DNA from 4 places in the Paenarthrobacter sp. CC6 genome. Region 4 is predicted to be linked to each of the others. Evidence: riboswitches for the same ligand, from Rfam matches in the RefSeq annotation. Region 4 holds a riboswitch; each other region holds the start of a gene.
What was found. Region 4 has a riboswitch for S-adenosylmethionine ahead of PV760_RS09490 (aminotransferase class V-fold PLP-dependent enzyme). Riboswitches for the same ligand answer to the same signal wherever they lie in the genome.

Region 1: it holds a riboswitch for S-adenosylmethionine, as region 4 does, so the genes downstream of both, PV760_RS04785 (hypothetical protein) here and PV760_RS09490 (aminotransferase class V-fold PLP-dependent enzyme) in region 4, are expected to answer to the same signal.
Region 2: it holds a riboswitch for S-adenosylmethionine, as region 4 does, so the genes downstream of both, PV760_RS08265 (DUF1737 domain-containing protein) here and PV760_RS09490 (aminotransferase class V-fold PLP-dependent enzyme) in region 4, are expected to answer to the same signal.
Region 3: it holds a riboswitch for S-adenosylmethionine, as region 4 does, so the genes downstream of both, metX (homoserine O-acetyltransferase MetX) here and PV760_RS09490 (aminotransferase class V-fold PLP-dependent enzyme) in region 4, are expected to answer to the same signal.

What each region holds. Positions count from the first base shown of each region.
Region 1 covers NZ_JARDAN010000005.1:506,891-511,266, forward strand. The annotation lists gene PV760_RS04775 (helix-turn-helix domain-containing protein) at 1-27, opposite strand, end outside; gene PV760_RS04780 (sodium:solute symporter family protein) at 308-1,843, shown strand; SAM riboswitch class IV at 1,954-2,073, shown strand; gene PV760_RS04785 (hypothetical protein) at 2,090-2,389, shown strand; gene PV760_RS04790 (hypothetical protein) at 2,386-2,577, opposite strand; gene PV760_RS04795 (VIT1/CCC1 transporter family protein) at 2,816-3,979, shown strand; gene PV760_RS04800 (matrixin family metalloprotease) at 4,066-4,376, shown strand, end outside.
Region 2 covers NZ_JARDAN010000007.1:294,605-298,980, forward strand. The annotation lists gene PV760_RS08255 (aromatic amino acid ammonia-lyase) at 1-405, opposite strand, end outside; gene PV760_RS08260 (NtaA/DmoA family FMN-dependent monooxygenase) at 405-1,733, opposite strand; SAM riboswitch class IV at 1,889-2,000, shown strand; gene PV760_RS08265 (DUF1737 domain-containing protein) at 2,014-2,277, shown strand; gene PV760_RS08270 (rhodanese-like domain-containing protein) at 2,274-2,684, shown strand; gene PV760_RS08275 (O-succinylhomoserine sulfhydrylase) at 2,685-3,893, shown strand; gene PV760_RS08280 (hypothetical protein) at 3,904-4,376, shown strand, end outside.
Region 3 covers NZ_JARDAN010000005.1:50,580-54,955, reverse strand. The annotation lists gene PV760_RS02875 (VOC family protein) at 1-568, opposite strand, end outside; partial or broken gene PV760_RS02870 (bifunctional o-acetylhomoserine/o-acetylserine sulfhydrylase) at 763-2,100, shown strand; SAM riboswitch class IV at 2,285-2,402, shown strand; gene metX (homoserine O-acetyltransferase MetX) at 2,417-3,538, shown strand; gene PV760_RS02860 (hypothetical protein) at 3,582-4,031, opposite strand; gene PV760_RS02855 (winged helix DNA-binding domain-containing protein) at 4,077-4,376, opposite strand, start outside.
Region 4 covers NZ_JARDAN010000008.1:162,004-166,379, reverse strand. The annotation lists gene PV760_RS09495 (class I SAM-dependent methyltransferase) at 1-456, opposite strand, end outside; gene PV760_RS09490 (aminotransferase class V-fold PLP-dependent enzyme) at 504-1,910, opposite strand; SAM riboswitch class IV at 1,943-2,056, opposite strand; gene hisN (histidinol-phosphatase) at 2,227-3,051, opposite strand; gene rsgA (ribosome small subunit-dependent GTPase A) at 3,123-4,238, opposite strand; gene aroA (3-phosphoshikimate 1-carboxyvinyltransferase) at 4,241-4,376, opposite strand, start outside.

The sequences.
Region 1 (4,376 bases), on a different contig from region 4:
GCTCGGTTCAACGGGTAGAGCCTTCATTCACGAACCTTTCAGGCCTGTCATGTGGCCCTGTCATTGGAGCAATAGTAGCCGGGAGGCACGCCAACAGGGCCACTGCGGGCGTAACCAAGTCCAAAGGATCTTGACTGTTACTCCGATCACAACATATCCTCATAGGCAACAAGTGTTGTCTGTGAGGCACACAACACATCCCCAAGCTCCAAACCCAAATCTCCAATCATCCGCACAGAGACTTCGACGCATCGCAGGAGTATCGTCGAAAACCCCAACCTCCGTGCATCAGCTCCAAGGACCGTTCATGGAATCTTCGGCTATTAATATCGCAATCGTGGTGGTGTACCTGCTCGCCATGCTGGCCTTCGGCTGGTGGGGCAAGTCCCGCACAAAGAACAACAGCGACTTCCTGGTGGCCGGCCGCCGCCTGGGACCCTTCCTCTACACAGGCACCATGGCCGCCGTGGTCCTCGGTGGCGCATCCACCGTGGGCGGCGTGGGCCTCGGCTACAAGTTCGGCATCTCCGGCATGTGGCTCGTGGTGGCCATCGGCTCCGGCGTGCTGCTCCTTAGCCTCCTGTTCGCCGGCACCATCCAGCGGTTGAAGATCTACACGGTCTCCCAAATGCTGAGCCTGCGATACGGCAGCAAAGCCACCCAGACATCCGGAATCGTGATGTTGGCCTACACCCTCATGCTCTGCGCCACGTCCACCGGCGCCTACGCCACCATCTTCGTGGTGCTCTTCGACTGGGAACGCTGGTTGGCAATCGCCGTCGGCGGCGCCATCGTGCTGGTCTACTCCACCATCGGCGGCATGTGGTCCATCACCTTGGCAGACCAGGTGCAGTTCCTCATCAAGACCGTAGGCATTTTCTTCCTGATGCTGCCGTTCGTCCTGAACGCAGCCGGCGGAATGGACGGCATCCGTGAGCGCCTGGACGCCAGCTTCTTCCAGATCGACGGCATCGGCGTCCAGACAATCATCACTTACTTCGTGGTCTACACCCTCGGCCTCCTGATCGGCCAGGACATCTGGCAGCGCGTCTTCACCGCCAAGACCGCCACCGTTGCACGCTGGGGCGGAGCTACCGCCGGTGTTTACTGCATCCTCTACGGCATCGCCGGCGCACTGATCGGCCTGGCTGCCCGCGTCGCCCTCCCGGACATCGATGTCGCCAACCTCGGCAAGGACGTTGTCTACGCAGAGGTGGCAACCCACATCCTGCCCGTCGGCATCGGCGGACTGGTGATGGCCGCGGCTGTGGCTGCGATGATGTCAACCGCTTCGGGCGCCCTGATCGCCGCCGCCACGGTGGCCCGCGCAGACGTTGTCCCGTTCGTGGCCAGCTGGTTCGGCAAGACGATCAACACCGACGACACGGAAAACCCCGAGCACGACGTCAAGGCTAACCGCTACTGGGTCCTGGGCCTGGGCATCGTTGCCGTCCTGATTTCCATGGCAGCGCAGGACGTCGTTGTTGCCCTGACCATCGCCTACGACATCCTGGTAGGCGGACTCCTGGTCGCCATTCTCGGCGGCCTGGTCTGGAAGCGCGGAACGGGCATCGCGGCTGCATGGTCCATGGCAGTCGGCTCAGTTCTGACACTGGCCCTGCTCATCATGTACGCGGTTGGTGTCATCCCGAGCGAAGACGGCGTCTACGCCAACGAGCCCATCTACTGGGGCCTCGGTGCTTCTCTGGTGGTTTACGTCGTGGTCTCCCTGCTGACTCCGCCCACGGACGCAGCCGTCCGCGAGGCCTGGGACAAGCGCGTAGCCGGCGCCATCTCCGAGGAACTGCCGCCGGAAGTCCACCCGGTGGGCAGCAGCAAGTAACCAGGCAATACCCGACGGCGGTGCCGCCCCCTTCACGGGGGCAGCACCGCCGTCGTTTTGTCCCCGGCAATAAGGCCTTCACAACCTCAGGTGCGGTACTGTTGTCCCAGCTTCAAGAGATGTGGCGCCAAGCTCCGACTGGCCATGCACCAACCCCATGTTCACGGGTGGTTCGGATGAGGAAGCGGCCCGTCCCGGACCTGAGACAACCGAGCGGGCAAGAGCACTCTCCACAGGAGCAGCACCTTGCCGTATCAGAGCGATACCAGCCACGCCCACAGCACCTCCGGCCAAACCGAAGCCCGGACCGTCACGGTGATCCCCGCCGTCGACCTTTACCTGGGCACGGTCACCATAGTGGCCAGGAAGGAAACCCTGTTCTTCCGGCATCCCCATCCGCAGCAGATCGCCAAAGCGCTGGCCCAGGCCGTCCGGCCCTCAACGTGGTGCGGGGCGTCCCGGACCCTGACGGTTACTGTGGCCGCGACAGGAAAACGGGATGGCCAGCCGCGCCTGTTCGCCCTCGGCAGCCGGGACGAGGACTAGATTTCCTCTTCCTCCCCACGGAATTCCTCGGTCTCATCGATCGGCACCACCCGTTCATCGTCCTCGGGGGCGTCCACTTCCTCAACCCAGGGCTCGTCCACTTCCTGGTCTTCGGCGTAGTCGTAGGCCGGGTCCGACTCGATGGTGGTGCGTTCCGGGTACTTGGCGTGTGATTCGGTGGTGTCCATGGTGCAACCTCCGTCCCGTGGGCCTGTAAGAGCCCGCTAACCGAGTGCGGGGAGGCTCCCCGCCCCTGTCCTTCCATCTGAGCACCGGCCAAAGCGAGGGTCAAGCAGAGCCGGAAATTACGGTGCACCGAACATTCCAGCTAAGGAATACCAGCCAAAAAACCCTGCAAATAAGCGGTAGTGTGGGGCGTGCAATGGGGCCGCAACTACCCCACCCAGCACAGGAGATAAAGTGCAGATGCACCAGGAATCCCACAGTTCGTCGAGCCCCGCTCCGGACCCCGCAATCGAACCCGCAGCCCTCCACCACACCGCAGACCCGGCAGCACCCACTGCGTCGGACATCAGGCGGTGGCGGCAGTACCTTGCCGATGAACGCGCCGAGGCTGCGGTCTACCGCGAACTCGCCCAGCGCCGCGACGGCGAGGAACGGCAGATCCTGCTGGCTCTGGCCGAAGCCGAAGGGCGGCATGAAGCGCACTGGCTCAAACTCCTGGGTGAGCACGCAGGCATGCCCAAGGCAGCTTCCGCCCGCAGCCAGTTCTTGGGGTTCCTGGCCCGCAACTTCGGTTCGGTCTTCGTCCTGGCCCTGGCGCAACGTGCAGAGGGCCGCTCCCCCTACGGAACCGAGCCGGCCGCCACCCCCGCGATGGTGGCCGATGAACAAATCCACGAGGAAGTAGTCCGGGGCCTGGCGACCCGTGGACGCAACCGGCTCTCGGGTACCTTCCGTGCTGCAGTTTTCGGCGCCAACGACGGTTTGGTGAGCAACCTGTCGCTGGTCATGGGCATGGCCGCGACGGGTGTACCGAGTTCCGTCGTCCTCATGAGCGGCGTTGCAGGGCTCCTGGCCGGCGCACTGTCCATGGGTGCCGGCGAATACGTCTCCGTCCGCTCGCAACGCGAACTGCTCAATGCCACCCTCCCCACCCAGGCCACCCTCACCGCAGCCCCGTCGCTGGACATCGACCACAACGAGCTGGTCCTCGTGTACCTGGCACGCGGCATGACCCGCGAAGCCGCCGAGCACCGGGCAGCCGAGCGCATGGGATTGTTCAGCTGCGACTGCGATCCCAGCCTCTCCCTGCAGCCCGAGAAGCCGGTGGCCGATGAGCATGAATCGGTGGGTTCGGCGTGGGGCGCGGCGCTGTCCAGTTTCTGCTTCTTCGCCTCGGGAGCCATCGTTCCGATCCTGCCCTTCCTTTTCGGGATGACGGGTATGGCCGCGCTCCTGGTGGCCGGAGTCCTGGTGGGCATCGCGCTGCTGGCGACAGGCGCCGTCGTGGGTTTGCTGTCCGGTACGTCGCCGCTCAGCCGCGGCCTGCGGCAACTGGCCATCGGGCTCGGAGCAGCTGCTGCCACCTACGGTCTCGGTTTGCTGTTCGGCGCGGCGATCGTCTGAGTTTGGACTGCTCCCCCGGCAGACCGTAATGTTGGTTCGTCCTCCGCGCTGCCCCGCGTGACCAAGGGCCTGAGGAATGGAGAACCGTGGACTGGGAGCGGGAAGCTACGCACGCGCCGAAGCACCGGCGATCGGGAACAACCCAGCGCGTTCTGCTCGGCCTGCTGATGGCATTCATTGCGGCGACGGTCGCTGTGCTGGTGTCCTGGTTCCTGAATGGCGACCCCCGCATCACGGCACTGTTCCCGGGCGTCAGCGTCCCGGGCGGCCCGCAAACCGGGAAGATACAGCCCACCTCGGCCCGCATTCCGGACGCACCACCGCCGGGACTTGAGGAAGCTGACGCCCCGCTGGCCTCGCCGACGGCACCGGGCACCACCAATGATTCGTACAAGTT
Region 2 (4,376 bases), on a different contig from region 4:
GGCGGGGTAGACGCCGCGGTTGAGCAGTTCGGCATAGAACCCGGCGGTCCCGGCACGAACCCCGGAGCCGCCCCGGCTGAACCCGACAAGCCGGGCCAGGATCACTGCGCGCGCTGCGGCACGATCCAGATACGGGCCTACGCCGCTGTTGTGATACCTGATGACCTGCACCTGGTAGGCGAGGAGGGACTTCTCCTCCACAGCAGTGTCCCGGCCTGACCCTAGAAGGGTATTCAGGCCGTAGACCCGTTGACCGGAGGCGGCCGCCTCCTCGACGATCTCCCTTCCCCGTCCGATCAAATTCAACGCATCTTGGTTGAGTTCCACGTGAAACGTCGGATCCGCAGCCGCTTCCGCCACAGCCAACGCGGAAACGGGGCCCGTCCCGATGGTGAAAATGCCCATTAGAAATCCAGCAGGTTTTGGCGGAATCCGCCGTTGCCGTAACTCTTCCTCAACAGGCCGCGGCGGCGGAGTTCCGGGGTCAGCTTGTCCAGCACACCGTGCACTGTCACCGGATCAACGAAGCCGGAGAACAGGAAGCCGTCGCCCCCTACGGCCGCGCCGGTCTCCTCCAGGTAATCCGCAATTTCTCCCACCGTGCCGATGATCGAATCCCCGGCACCACCGCTGCGTGCCTGCAGGATTTCACGCAGAGTGGACCCGGGAGGGGCCGCCTTGGCGAAGTGCTCCAAGGTGCCCTGGTTGCTGTTGGTGCTCAACTCCGGAAGCGGGGCATCGAGGTCGAACTTTTTGAAGTCGATCACGGACAGGTAGGAGATGGAGTTGAGCTGGCTGTCGATGTCACGCTGCGTCAATTCCCGGCGCTGCGCCCGTAGCTCCTCGGCCTCGGCTGTGGAACCCACCACGGTGGGCTTCAGCACGAAAAGCACCTTCACGTCGTCGGGATTCCGGCCGGCTTTCGCCGCCTCGGCCCGGATCGAATCCCGGTAGGCCTTCATACCGTCAACGCCGCGGGCGAGCGCAATTGCCACATCCGCGTGACCGCCGGCAAACGCTTTGCCCCGGGGAGAGGCGCCCGCTTGGACAAGCACGGGTTCCTCGGGCAACGGTGCCGTGTTCAGCGGCCCACGGACCTTGAAGAAGTCCCCGTCGTGGTTGATCGGATGCACTTTGGTATGGTCCGCAAACACCCCGGCTGAAACGTCCTCAAGTACAGCGTCGGCCTCCCAGCTTCGCCAAAGCCGCCTGACGACGTCGACGAATTCCTCCGCTTTTTCGTACCGGAGGTCGTGTTCGATCTGCTGGTCCAAGCCGTAGTTCTGCGCGGCGAGATCGCTGCCCGAGGTGACCACATTCCATCCGAGCTGCCCCTCGGAGAAGTGCTGCAGGGTAGCGAGGAGCCGGGCCGCGGTGAAGGGCGGGTAGAAGGAAGCGCTGACCGTGGGAACGATCCCCAGGTGCTCCGTGGCGGAAAGCAAGTACGGGACCAACGCCAAAGGATCGTGTTTCGGCGCAAAGGAAGCATGGGCCAGCGAAACCTCGGCAGTACCGCCATAGGTGTCCGGGACGGTCAGGGAATCCTCGATGATGAACAGGTCCAGCCCGGACAGCTCGAACGCGCGCACGGCCTCCTGGTACAGGGCGGGCTTCTTCCAGTCGTACCCCAGGCTGTAGCCCGGAGTGCCCCAGCCCTGCACCCCGAAACCGTGCCCCACGAACCAACCAAAATGCAGCATGGGCTTGAGTGTAGAACTGCTCTGTCCGTTCACCGCGACCTGATTTCATACGAAGTTACAGGGGGTCGTACTGCGTCAATTATGCTCCCGGGACGTCTTAATTGGACCCGTACTCCAGTACCGTCCGGTTACGCAACATGACGACGGCCGCCGTGCGGGCCGTCGTCGTGAATGCTACGTTTTTCTTGAGTAATGAGAACCAGCGCAAAGCCCTGACTTGCTGGTCGGCAACCCTCTCTCCGGCGGGGTGCCTCAGGTGACTACTCGGCGTATCGACAACTCGAACTGCAAGCGTGACTGAGGAGCACCAGCAATGCCTGAACCCACTGAAGAAAAACTCTCTTACCGCCTGATAACAGGCCCGGATACCCGCGACTTTTGTGAGCGGATCACCAACGCCCTGGCGGATGGGTACGTACTGCACGGCAGCCCCGCCGCCACGTTCAACGGAACCGACGTGATCGTCGCGCAGGCCGTCGTCCTGCCCGCCGCGATTGCCAGCGCCGATGCCGCAGTCGCCAACGCCGTTGATGAACTGGATACCGACGACGAAGAAGCATTCGAGGGCCACGCATGAGCTACGCAGGTGACCTGACCCCGCAAGACGCGTGGGCCAAGCTTGAACAGGGCGCCATCCTGGTGGACGTCCGCACCGAGGGCGAATGGGCCCACATCGGAATCCCCGACACGAAAGCCACCGAGAACGATCCCCTGTTCATCCAGTGGAACCTCGCCGGCGGCATCCCGAACTCCCGCTTCATCGAGGACCTGCAACAACAGGCGCCCGAGGACGACGGCGTGGAGCTCGTCTTCATCTGCCGCTCCGGCCAGCGCTCCATCGCCGCCGCCATCGCCGCCACGCAGGCAGGCTTCACCGCCTACAACGTCCTTGAAGGCTTTGAGGGCGAACCCGACCGTTACGGCGAACGCACCGTCAATGGTTGGAAGAACCGTGGCCTGCCAACGAATCTGGGGACCGAGTAAGTGACTTTCAATCCTGACGCCGCCGGCTGGAGCCCCGACACCCAGGCCGTTCGCGGTGGACTTGACCGTACCAACTTCCAGGAAACGGCCGAACCCGTCTTCCTGAACTCCGGCTTCGTTTACGAATCCGCCGCCGCGGCAGAACGCGCCTTCACCGGCGAGGACGAACGCTTCGTCTACTCCCGCTACGGCAACCCGTCCGTGGCCACCTTCCAGGAGCGGCTGCGCCTCCTCGAAGGTACCGAGGCTTGCTTCGCGACGGCGTCCGGCATGTCCGCCGTGTTCACCGCACTGGGTGCCCTGCTGGCTGCCGGTGACCGCGTGGTTGCTGCCCGTTCCCTCTTCGGCTCCTGCTTCGTGATCCTCAACGAGATCCTTCCGCGCTGGGGCGTGGAGACGGTGTTTGTGGACGGACCGGACCTTGACCAGTGGCGTGAGGCTCTCTCCGAGCCGACCACCGCCGTCTTCTTCGAGTCACCGTCCAACCCGATGCAGGAAATCGTGGACATCCAGGCTGTCAGCGAACTGGCGCATGCCGCTGGGGCGACTGTCGTCGTCGACAACGTCTTTGCCACTCCCCTGCTGCAGCGCTGTGGCGAGCTGGGCGCCGACGTGATTGTGTACTCAGGCACCAAGCACATCGACGGCCAGGGACGCGTCCTCGGTGGCGCGATCCTGGGCACCAAGGAGTTCATCGATGGACCGGTGAAGCAGCTCATGCGCCACACGGGGCCATCGCTTTCGGCTTTCAACGCCTGGGTGTTGACCAAGGGCCTGGAAACCATCGGGCTCCGAGTCAACCACAGCTCGGCATCGGCCCTGAAGATCGCGGAATGGTTGGAGCAGCAACCCGCCATCAGCTGGGTCAAGTACCCCTTGCTGAAGTCGCACCCGCAGTACGAGCTCGCCGCGAAGCAGATGAAAGCCGGCGGCACAGTGCTCACGTTCGAGCTCTCGCCGTCCGCCGGCCGCTCCGCGAAAGAAGCCGCGTTCGCGCTGCTTGATGGATTGCGTGTCATCGACATCTCCAACAACCTTGGTGACTCCAAGTCGCTGATCACCCACCCTGCCACCACCACCCACCGGGCCATGGGTCCGGAGGGCCGGGCGGCGATCGGGCTGTCCGATGGCGTGGTGCGCTTGTCGGTGGGGCTGGAGGACGTGGACGATCTCATCCTGGATCTGGAGAAGGCCCTCAAACAGGTCTAACCTTGCTGGCATGAGGCATCCATACCGCCGGGCGGGGGCTGTCATCGTTGCGGGATCGGTGGTGTGGTTGGCCGGGATTTCACCGGGATCCCGCGTGTACCTCATGCACGACCCCGCAGAGCGCCTGCGTTTGCTGCTTGCCAGCGAGCGCGGATGGGTGATCGGCCACCACGCGGCCGCTGCAGGAACCGTCGCAGTCCCGGTGGGCTTCATGGCGTTCTCGAAAGCACAACCGGCAGGGACCTCCAAAGCGTGGGTGTCCGCGGCAGCAACAGCGCTGCTCGCGGGCGCACCATTCTTCGTCTACAGCTTGTCGCGGCGGGCCTCGGACCTTGAGCGTTTCGCTTATTTTCGGGGATCCAATGCACCGTTCCTCGCCTACTCATGGCTGCATGTGCTGGGCTTGGCTGCATTGGGCGGCAGCCTGCTGAAGTCCCCCGCCAAACGATGGGCGGGGATGACGGCAGCAGGGATGGCCGTGGT
Region 3 (4,376 bases), on a different contig from region 4:
TCCACTGGACCGCGACGTCCTCGAGAGGCTTCTCCACTGGCTCGCCCAGCCATTCGGTCACGCGTTCCGCGGAACCTGCGATCGTGAGGCTGGACATCTTCACATCGCTCTCGTACACCTTGGACGGGTGAAGTGAGGGGTCGCCCTCCCACTTGAGCAGGTACGGCACCTGGGGATCGGCGATCAAGCCGAGGATGCCGATCTGCTGCCACACCAGTTCGCGGCCGTCAGGGAACTTGCGGTTGCCCGGGACTGCTGCGCGGCCGAGGCGTTCCTCAAACGGGGCGAGGTCGTCAACTGCCACGCACCAGCCCATCCAACCGCCGCCGGCGGCTGAGCGTGCACGGACAGCTTGGCCGAAGGGTGCTTTGTCGGAAGCAGGGTGGTCCAGGACCTCCACGACTTCCAGGTACTTGTTATCCGCAAGGGGAATGATCATGTTCCGGGTGCCGAAGCGCGGGTGCACTCCGCCCCGGACTGCGTCCACTCCCAGAGCCGCGGAAATTCGTTCGGTAGTGGCCAAGAGGCCATCTCGTTCACAGGCGTAAGAGACGTGATCCATGCGCATGGCTTCATCTTGGCACTTTGTGATCGGTGTCTCAGCTAAGCCAACCCTAACTAAGGTGGGATCTCGCGACGGGCGTCATGGAAGGTCGCAAAAGAGCCCATATATTCTGCTGGCGTCACAAAGCTGTCCAAGGACCCGGACACTTCCTAGACTGGCCGCAGCTTCCTTCCCACAGCTATTCCGCCGACCACACGCGCCACGAACAGGAGAACTCCATGTCCCAAGGATGGTCTTTCGAAACCCGCCAGATCCACGCAGGCCAAGAGCCGGATGCCGCCACGGGCGCGCGTTCGTTGCCGATCTACCAGACAACGTCGTTCGTTTTCCCGAGTGCTGAAAGCGCGGCCAACCGCTTTGCCCTGGCCGAACTGGCTCCGATCTACACCCGGATCGGCAACCCCACGCAGGACGCCGTGGAACAGCGCGTCGCGAGCCTCGAAGGCGGTCTGGGTGCACTGCTGCTCAGTTCGGGCCAGGCAGCCGAGACCTTTGCCATCCTGAACATCGCCGAGGCCGGCGACCACGTCGTCGCGAGCCCCAGCCTCTACGGCGGCACGTACAACCTGCTGGCCCACACGCTGAAGAAGTTCGGCATCTCCGTGACTTTCGTCGAGGACCCGGACAACCTCGAGCAGTGGCGTGCGGCCGTCCAGGCGAACACCAAGCTGTTCTTTGGTGAAGTCGTCTCGAACCCACGCCAGGACGTGCTGGATATCGAAGGCGTCGCCGGTATCGCGCACGAGGCAGGCGTGCCTCTCATCGTCGACAACACCCTCTCCACGCCGTTCCTCATCCGGCCCATCGAGTGGGGCGCGGACATTGTGGTCCACTCCGCAACCAAGTACCTCGGCGGACACGGTTCGGCGATCGCAGGCGTGATCGTGGACTCGGGCAACTTCGACTTCGGCAAAGACCCGGAGCGGTTCCCCGGCTTCAACACCCCGGACCCCAGTTACAACGGCTTGGTTTACGCCCGCGACCTGGGCAAGGACGGAGCGCTCGGAGCCAACCTTTCCTACATCCTGAAGGCCCGTGTCCAGCTCCTTCGCGACCTCGGCTCGGCCGTGTCGCCGTTCAACGCGTTCCTCATCGCGCAGGGCCTGGAAACCTTGAGCCTGCGGGTGGAGCGCCACGTCGCCAACGCCACCAAGGTGGCCGAGTGGCTGGAAGCGCATGACGACGTCGAATCGGTCGCCTATGCGGGCCTGCCGTCCAGCCCCTGGTACGAGCGGGGCCGCAAGTACGGACCCCAGGGCACGGGCGCCATCGTGGCCTTCAACATCAAGGGTGGCGTAGAAGCCGGCAAGCGCTTCGTGGACGGTCTGGAGCTGCACTCCCACGTTGCCAACATTGGTGACGTCCGCTCCCTGGTCATCCACCCGGCGTCGACCACGCACAGCCAGCTGACGGTCGAGCAGCAGGTAGCCGCCGGCGTCAACCCGGGCCTGGTCCGCTTGTCCGTGGGCATTGAGCACATCGATGACATCATTGCCGACCTCGAAGCCGGCTTCCGCGCGGCCAAGGGCGCCTGAACGGGCAGTCCACGCCTGCAGCTGACGCACCTGGCTGACGGACCCGGGGTGCCGTCCACATCGACGATTATTCGCCGGACGGCACCCCGGAGTGCTCTTTCGTGAATGAAGCTGCCCTTGAACGTCACACTGGTGTCACATTCTTCGCCATAACGGTGGTGTCTTTCCTAGACTCTACGTATTAGGTCATGAGTGCCAGCAGATAGCCCCGGCTTGCTGGCCGGCAACCCTCCTTCCGCGGTGGGGTGCCCCGGGTGAAGACCTGGCCTGTTCGCACGCAAGGCGACGGGCAAGCGCGAAGTTAGGTGTCAAAGGAATGACCATCACTGCTACAGCACTTCCCAAATCCGGAGAAGAAGACGGAACCGTCAAGTACGCGGGCATAGGGCCGCTGGCGCTCGAAGCCGGCGGTCACCTCCCCAACGTCGTGTTGGCGTACGAAACCTGGGGACGACTCAACGCCGACGCGTCCAATGCCGTGCTCATCCAGCATGCGCTGACGGGCAGCACCCACGTTGCCCGCGGAGCCACGGACGAGGAAGGGTGGTGGGAGCAGTTGGTGGGTCCGGGCGCCACCATCGACACCAACAGGTTCTTCGTTGTCTCCATCAATATCGTGGGTGGCTGCTATGGCAGCACCGGCCCGTCCTCCGATGCGCCGGACGGCAAGCCGTGGGGTTCGCGGTTCCCCCTGGTTACTCTTCGCGACAGCACGGTTGCTGAGGCCCGTTTGGCGGATCTCTTGGGGATTGAATCCTGGCACGCGGTCCTGGGCGGCTCGATGGGTGGGGCCAGGGCCCTCGAATGGGCTGTCACGTTTCCGGAGAGGGTCAACCGCTGCGCCGTCATTTCGGTGGGAGCCTACAGCACCGCCGAGCAGATTGCCTTTGCGCAGGCCCAAACCCTGGCCATCCGGCAGGACCCGCACTTCAACAATGGGGACTACTACGGCGGTCCGGCCCCGGAACACGGACTTGCCCTGGCCCGCCGGATTGCGCACATCACGTACCGTTCCGCCCTGGAACTGGATCTCCGCTTCGGCAGGGAAGCCCAACATCAGGAAACGCCGCTCTCCGCAGCAGTCCTGGGGGAGCGTGGTCGCTACCAGGTGGAAAGCTACTTGGACCACCAGGGGACAAAGCTTGTGCGGCGGTTCGATGCCAACAGCTATATCGCCATCACCGAAGCGTTGATGTCTCACGACATCAGGCGGGGACGGGGCACACTGCAGGAAGCACTTTCTCGTGCCACCGCCGAGTTCTTTGTTGCTGCTGTGGACACGGACCGGCTGTACTTCCCGGCCCAGTCCAAGGAACTGGCGGCAGCACTGCCGGGGAATGTTCCGGTCCACACCATCCAGGCGCCGATCGGCCACGATGGCTTCCTCACGGAAATCGGCCAATTGTCGGAGCAGCTTCGCGGGGCGTTCTTCGCCTGAGACCAGGCAACCTGTTCGAAGAGGTGCCTGTTTGTGGACGTGCCTAGCCGTTCATTATCTCGCCGCGCTGTTTCATGTAGTCCTCCATGGCGATCTGGCCATTGGTGAACTTCGCATCCAGTTCAGCCAGCTTGCGGGCGCGGTAGCCCTGGGGCTCGGAACCGGCAGTGGGAAACGGCGCGGGAGCGGGCTGTCCGGCCCGGTAGGAATCGCTTGGGTAGGAACCGCTTGGGTAGGAGGCGTTCGACGGCGGCGCGACCTGAGGTGCCTCGTCTGCAGGCCGGATGACTGCCGGCCCTGGCGGGTAGCCCGGGTAGTTCTGTTGCGGGTAGTCCTGCGGCGGGTAATTTTGTGGTGGGAAACCCTGTTGCGGATAATCCTGACCACGAAAATTCCCGTTCTGCAGGCGGCGGGCCTTGGACCGGTTGTACATGCGGATTCCCATGGGAATCAGCCACGAGCAGACGATGATCCAGAAGATCAGATTGTTCACAGTGCAGGCCTCCTAGGTCTTAACCCCAGCTTAGCCCTGTGCCAATCACAGCAGCTTGGCCTCCATCCCCAGGAAAATCCCGTAGCGTTCCGCTTCGGCTTCCAGGGCCATCTGCTCTTCCTTGGTTGTCGGCTTGTCCATCCGGACCTCGAGCCTGCACATGCCCCCTGCGAAGCTGTGCCGCCACCATCCGGCCAGCCTGCCGTCCACGAGGACTACATGCATGGGGCCGTTGTCCTCAGGCAAGTACGGTGCGGTACCGCCCAGGTAGTGGCGGGATTGCGAGTACCCCATCACGTATTCGTCGAAGCATTGGATGAGGTCGACGCGGGGGAGCCCGGAACC
Region 4 (4,376 bases):
CCCTGCGGGGCGCAGGATACGGGCGATCTCCGTGCTCGCGGCAAGGGGCTCGCACCAGTGCCAGGCCTGGGCAACGCTGACGACGTCGAATGCTGAGTCCGCCAGTCCGGTTGCCTCGGCCGTCCCCTCCGTCGCGTGAACATCGGGGTAGGCCTTTCGCAGTTGCGCCAACATATCGGTGGAAGGGTCGACGGCGGCCACCTCAAGTCCGCGTCCGGCCAGGAGTGCCGTGAACTTGCCCGTTCCTGCGCCGAGGTCCGCAGCTGTCGATGCCCCTTCAGGTAGGAGCCAATCAACGGAGTCCACAGGATAGCCCGGCCGCACGCGATCGTAGTGCTCTCCGCCATCCTGGAAGCTTTGGCCAAGTTCATGGCGCCGGGAGGCATGGAGTTTGGGTCCGCGGGGACCGGCGGGGCCGGGAGTGACTGGAGCGCCGTTCGCTGAGCGCAGGGACACGCAAACTCCTTCACAGGGCCGTTAGAGGTACCCTACGAATTTACCCTCTAGTCGACCGTGCAGGGAGCGGCACCGGCTGTGCCCGGGGTGTTGGGCGCCCACTCGGGGTAGCTGCGGTGGTCGTTGGCCGGTACCCAACGGCCCTCGTCCACCACATAGTCCCAGCCCAGGCCGTTGCGCTTGAGTTCCTCGATGCCTGCCAGCAGCCTGGTGGCGTCCTCCAACCGGGAGCCGACGCCGAAGCTTGCGCGCAGGGAACCCGAAGGCAGTCCCAGCCGCTTGAGCAACGGATGCGCGCAGAAACGTCCGTCGCGGAGGCCCACTCCGTGTTCGGCCGCCAGATATGCGGCGACCAGTCCGGCGTCGAATCCTTCTACGGAGAAGTTGACCACGCCTATGGTGTCCTCGGAATCGCTGAAGATCCGGTGGACTGTTACGCCGTCGATGGCTTCCAGGCCCTCAACCAGGTAGCTGCGGATGCCCGCTTCGTGTGCGTGCCAGGCGTCCTGGTCGAGGCCGGCGAGCACCTGCGTGGCGCGGGCGAGCGTCGCGGCGCCCAGGACGTTGGGGGAACCGCCCTCGTGCCGCGCCGGACCCGTGGCCCAGCTGACCGAGTCCAAGCGCGCTTCGCGGACAGCGCCGCCACCTGCCAGGTGCGGGATCCCGGCGTCGAGCCAGTCCGGGCGGCCCACTACCACTCCTGCGCCGAACGGCGCATAGAGCTTGTGTCCTGAGAAGACGATGTAGTCGACGTCAGCCTCTGCGATGTTGACGCGGCGGTGCGGAGCGAGCTGGGCTGCATCCACCACGATCCTCGCGCCGTACTCGTGGGCCAGCGCGGCAAGCCGGGCGATCGGCAGGATCTCTCCGGTGACGTTCGAGGCGCCCGTGACGGCGAGCAGGCTGACGCCGCCCAGGGCCAATTCGGCTTCGATCTTGTCCAGCGTTCCGGCCAGGGTCGGCGCCGCAACCACGCTGCGGTGCGGCACGCCCTGCCACGGGAGCAGGTTTGCGTGGTGCTCAATGTCCAAGTACAGGACCTCGCCGGCAAACCCGCCGTCGACCTGCGGGAGGCAGCCGGCCAGCAGGTTCAAGGAGTCCGTGGTGTTCCGGGTAAAGATCACCGAATCGTCGGCACGTCCGCCAACGAAGTCACGGACGATGTTCCGGGAATTCTCGTAGACGGAGGTGCTGATCTGCGAGGCGAAGCCTGCCCCGCGGTGAACGCTGGCGTAGTACGGGAGGACCTCGTTGAGGTAGGCGGAAACAATCGTCAGCGCAGGGGCTGACGCACCGTAGTCGAGGTTGGCATAGCGGACGTGGCCACCTTGGATCAGAGGCGCCTGAAGCTCCGCGCCCGTGACGGCGGCGAGGGGACGCGCAGCTGCCGATTCGAGGGCGGCTTCGTCAACAAAGGAAGGGATGGTGTTTGCGTTGAACGTGACTGTGCTCATGGGACCTCACTCAAGAGGGACCCCCACAGGGGGATCCGCGCTTGCCGCATCCGTTCCGGACCGGCCGGGTCGTCACCCGGGGCACCCCACCGCGAATGGAGGGTTGCCGGCCAGCAAACCGGGGTTTAGCGCTGGCACTCGTGACCTGTAAAAAAGGCTAAGGCACGTCCGGGGGACGATCCAAAGCCGTGGGGTTTTGTTAAGCGCTTTGTTACGCGGAATGCCAAATCCCAGTTTCCGCGAACAAAAAACGGCGGACGCGCACAAAAGCGGGCGTCCGCCGTCGAAAATTCGGCAATCCGGAGTAGTGCCGGCCTCAGGCTTGGGGCTGCAGGAGGTCGTCCAGTCCGGGGTTCAGCCGCTTCAGGACTTCCGAATGCAGGATGGAGTTGGTGGCCAGGGCGTTGCCGCCGAACGGTCCGTCTTCGCCTTCCAGGGAAGTGAAGCGCCCGCCTGCCTCCGTCACGATGGGGACGAGCGCCGCCATGTCGTAGAGGTTCAGCTCCGGTTCGCAGGCGATGTCCACCGCGCCCTCGGCCACGAGGCAGTAGGACCAGAAGTCACCGTAGGCACGTGTGCGCCAGACGTCCTCCGTGAGGTCCATGAATTCGTCCAGATTGCCCCGCTCCTTCCAGCCGGACAGGCTGGAGTAGGACATGGAAGCGTCGGCCAGGCGTGAAACGTTGGACACCTTGAGGCGGGTTGCTGAAGCGAGGGACCGACCCATGTAGGCGCCCATGTCCTTGGCTGCCCACCAGCGTTTGCCCAACGCCGGAGCGCTGACCACACCAACGACGGGCTCGCCTTCATCGACGAGCGCGATCAGCGTTGCCCATACTGGAACGCCGCGGACAAAGTTCTTTGTTCCGTCGATGGGATCGATGATCCAGCGCCGCGATCCGTGGCCACTGCTGCCGAACTCTTCACCCAGGACTGCATCACGTGGACGCGAGCGCGACAACTGACCGCGGATAGCCTCCTCCGCAGCCTTGTCGGCATCGGTGACAGGGGTGAGGTCCGGCTTGGTTTCGATCTGCAGGTCCAGGGCCTTGAAGCGATCCATGGTTTGGGCGTCGACGGAATCGGCGAGGACATGGGCCAGGCGCAGGTCGTCGTTGTAGGTGGAAGCGGGTTGGGTCATGGCACCAAACTATCCTGAAATGCTGGCGGCGGTGGGGACGTTACCGCTGCACCTTCAGTTTTCCAGTGTCATCAAGTAACCGTGCCGAGCTCTTTCGCTTCTTTGGCCTCCAGGCGCGGGTCCGCGCCCAGCAGGCGACGCAGTGACGCCAGGCGCGCCACCCCTGAAGGGCCCGCATGTCCTTCATTGACCCAGGCGTCCAGCCCGCAGTTCACTGCCGTAGCGTCGTGCTTGCATCCCCGCTCGCATGCTTCGGTGCCGGGTTCGAGGTCCGGGAAGGAATGCAGGATCCGGTCCGGATCCACGTGGGCCAAGCCGAAGGAGCGGATACCGGGGGTGTCAATGATCCAGCTGCCCGAGGGGGCATCCGCGAGCTTCAGCGCCAATGCCGACGACGAAGTGTGCCGGCCACGTCCGGTGACGGCATTCACGCCGCCGGTGGCCCGCTCGGCGCCCGTCAACGCGTTGACCATGGTGGACTTGCCCACACCGGAGTGGCCCAGCATGACGGTCACTTTGCCACCGAGGTGTGCGCGGAGCCGGGAAACAGCATCCCTGTCCAACCGGGCCGACAGCCCATCATCGGATCGGGCATCAATGCCGCCGGCTTCAGAATCGGCTGTCCGGCTGATAATCACCGGGAAATCCAGGCTGACGTAGTTGGCCAGCAGTTCAGTGGGATCCTTCACGTCGGCCTTGGTGATCAGCAGCAACGGCTCAATACCGGCGTCGTACGCCGCCACAAGGGCGCGGTCGATGAACCCGGTCCGCGGTTCGGGATTCGCGGCTGCAACAACCACCACCAGCTGGTCGGCGTTGGCCACGACTACCCGCTCGATCGGATCCGTGTCATCGGCGCTGCGGCGAAGGAGGGTCCGGCGTTCTTCCACCCGGACCAGCCGGGCCAGCGTGTCCGGAGACCCGGAAACGTCGCCTACAAGGGCCACGAAGTCACCGGGCACAACAGGGTTGCGCCGGAGTTCGCGGGCGCGTGCGGCGATGATGATGCGTTCGTTGGGGGAGTCTTCGTCAACGATTGCCCGGTACCGCCCGCGGTCCACCGTGATGATCCGTCCGATCACGGCGTCATCGTAGCTGGGACGGTCCTTGGTCCGGGGTCGTGATCCTTTTTTGTTGGGACGGATCCGGACATCGGATTCGTCCCAGGAACGTGCGTCGCGGCCCATGGTCAGTTGCCGGCCTCATTCGTGCCGGCGGAGTCAAGCATTCGTGCCCACATCTCCGGGAACTCGGGCATCGTCTTGGATGTTGTGGCGATGTCTTCAACCTGGACGCCGTCGACGGCGAGTCCCAGGATGGCGCCG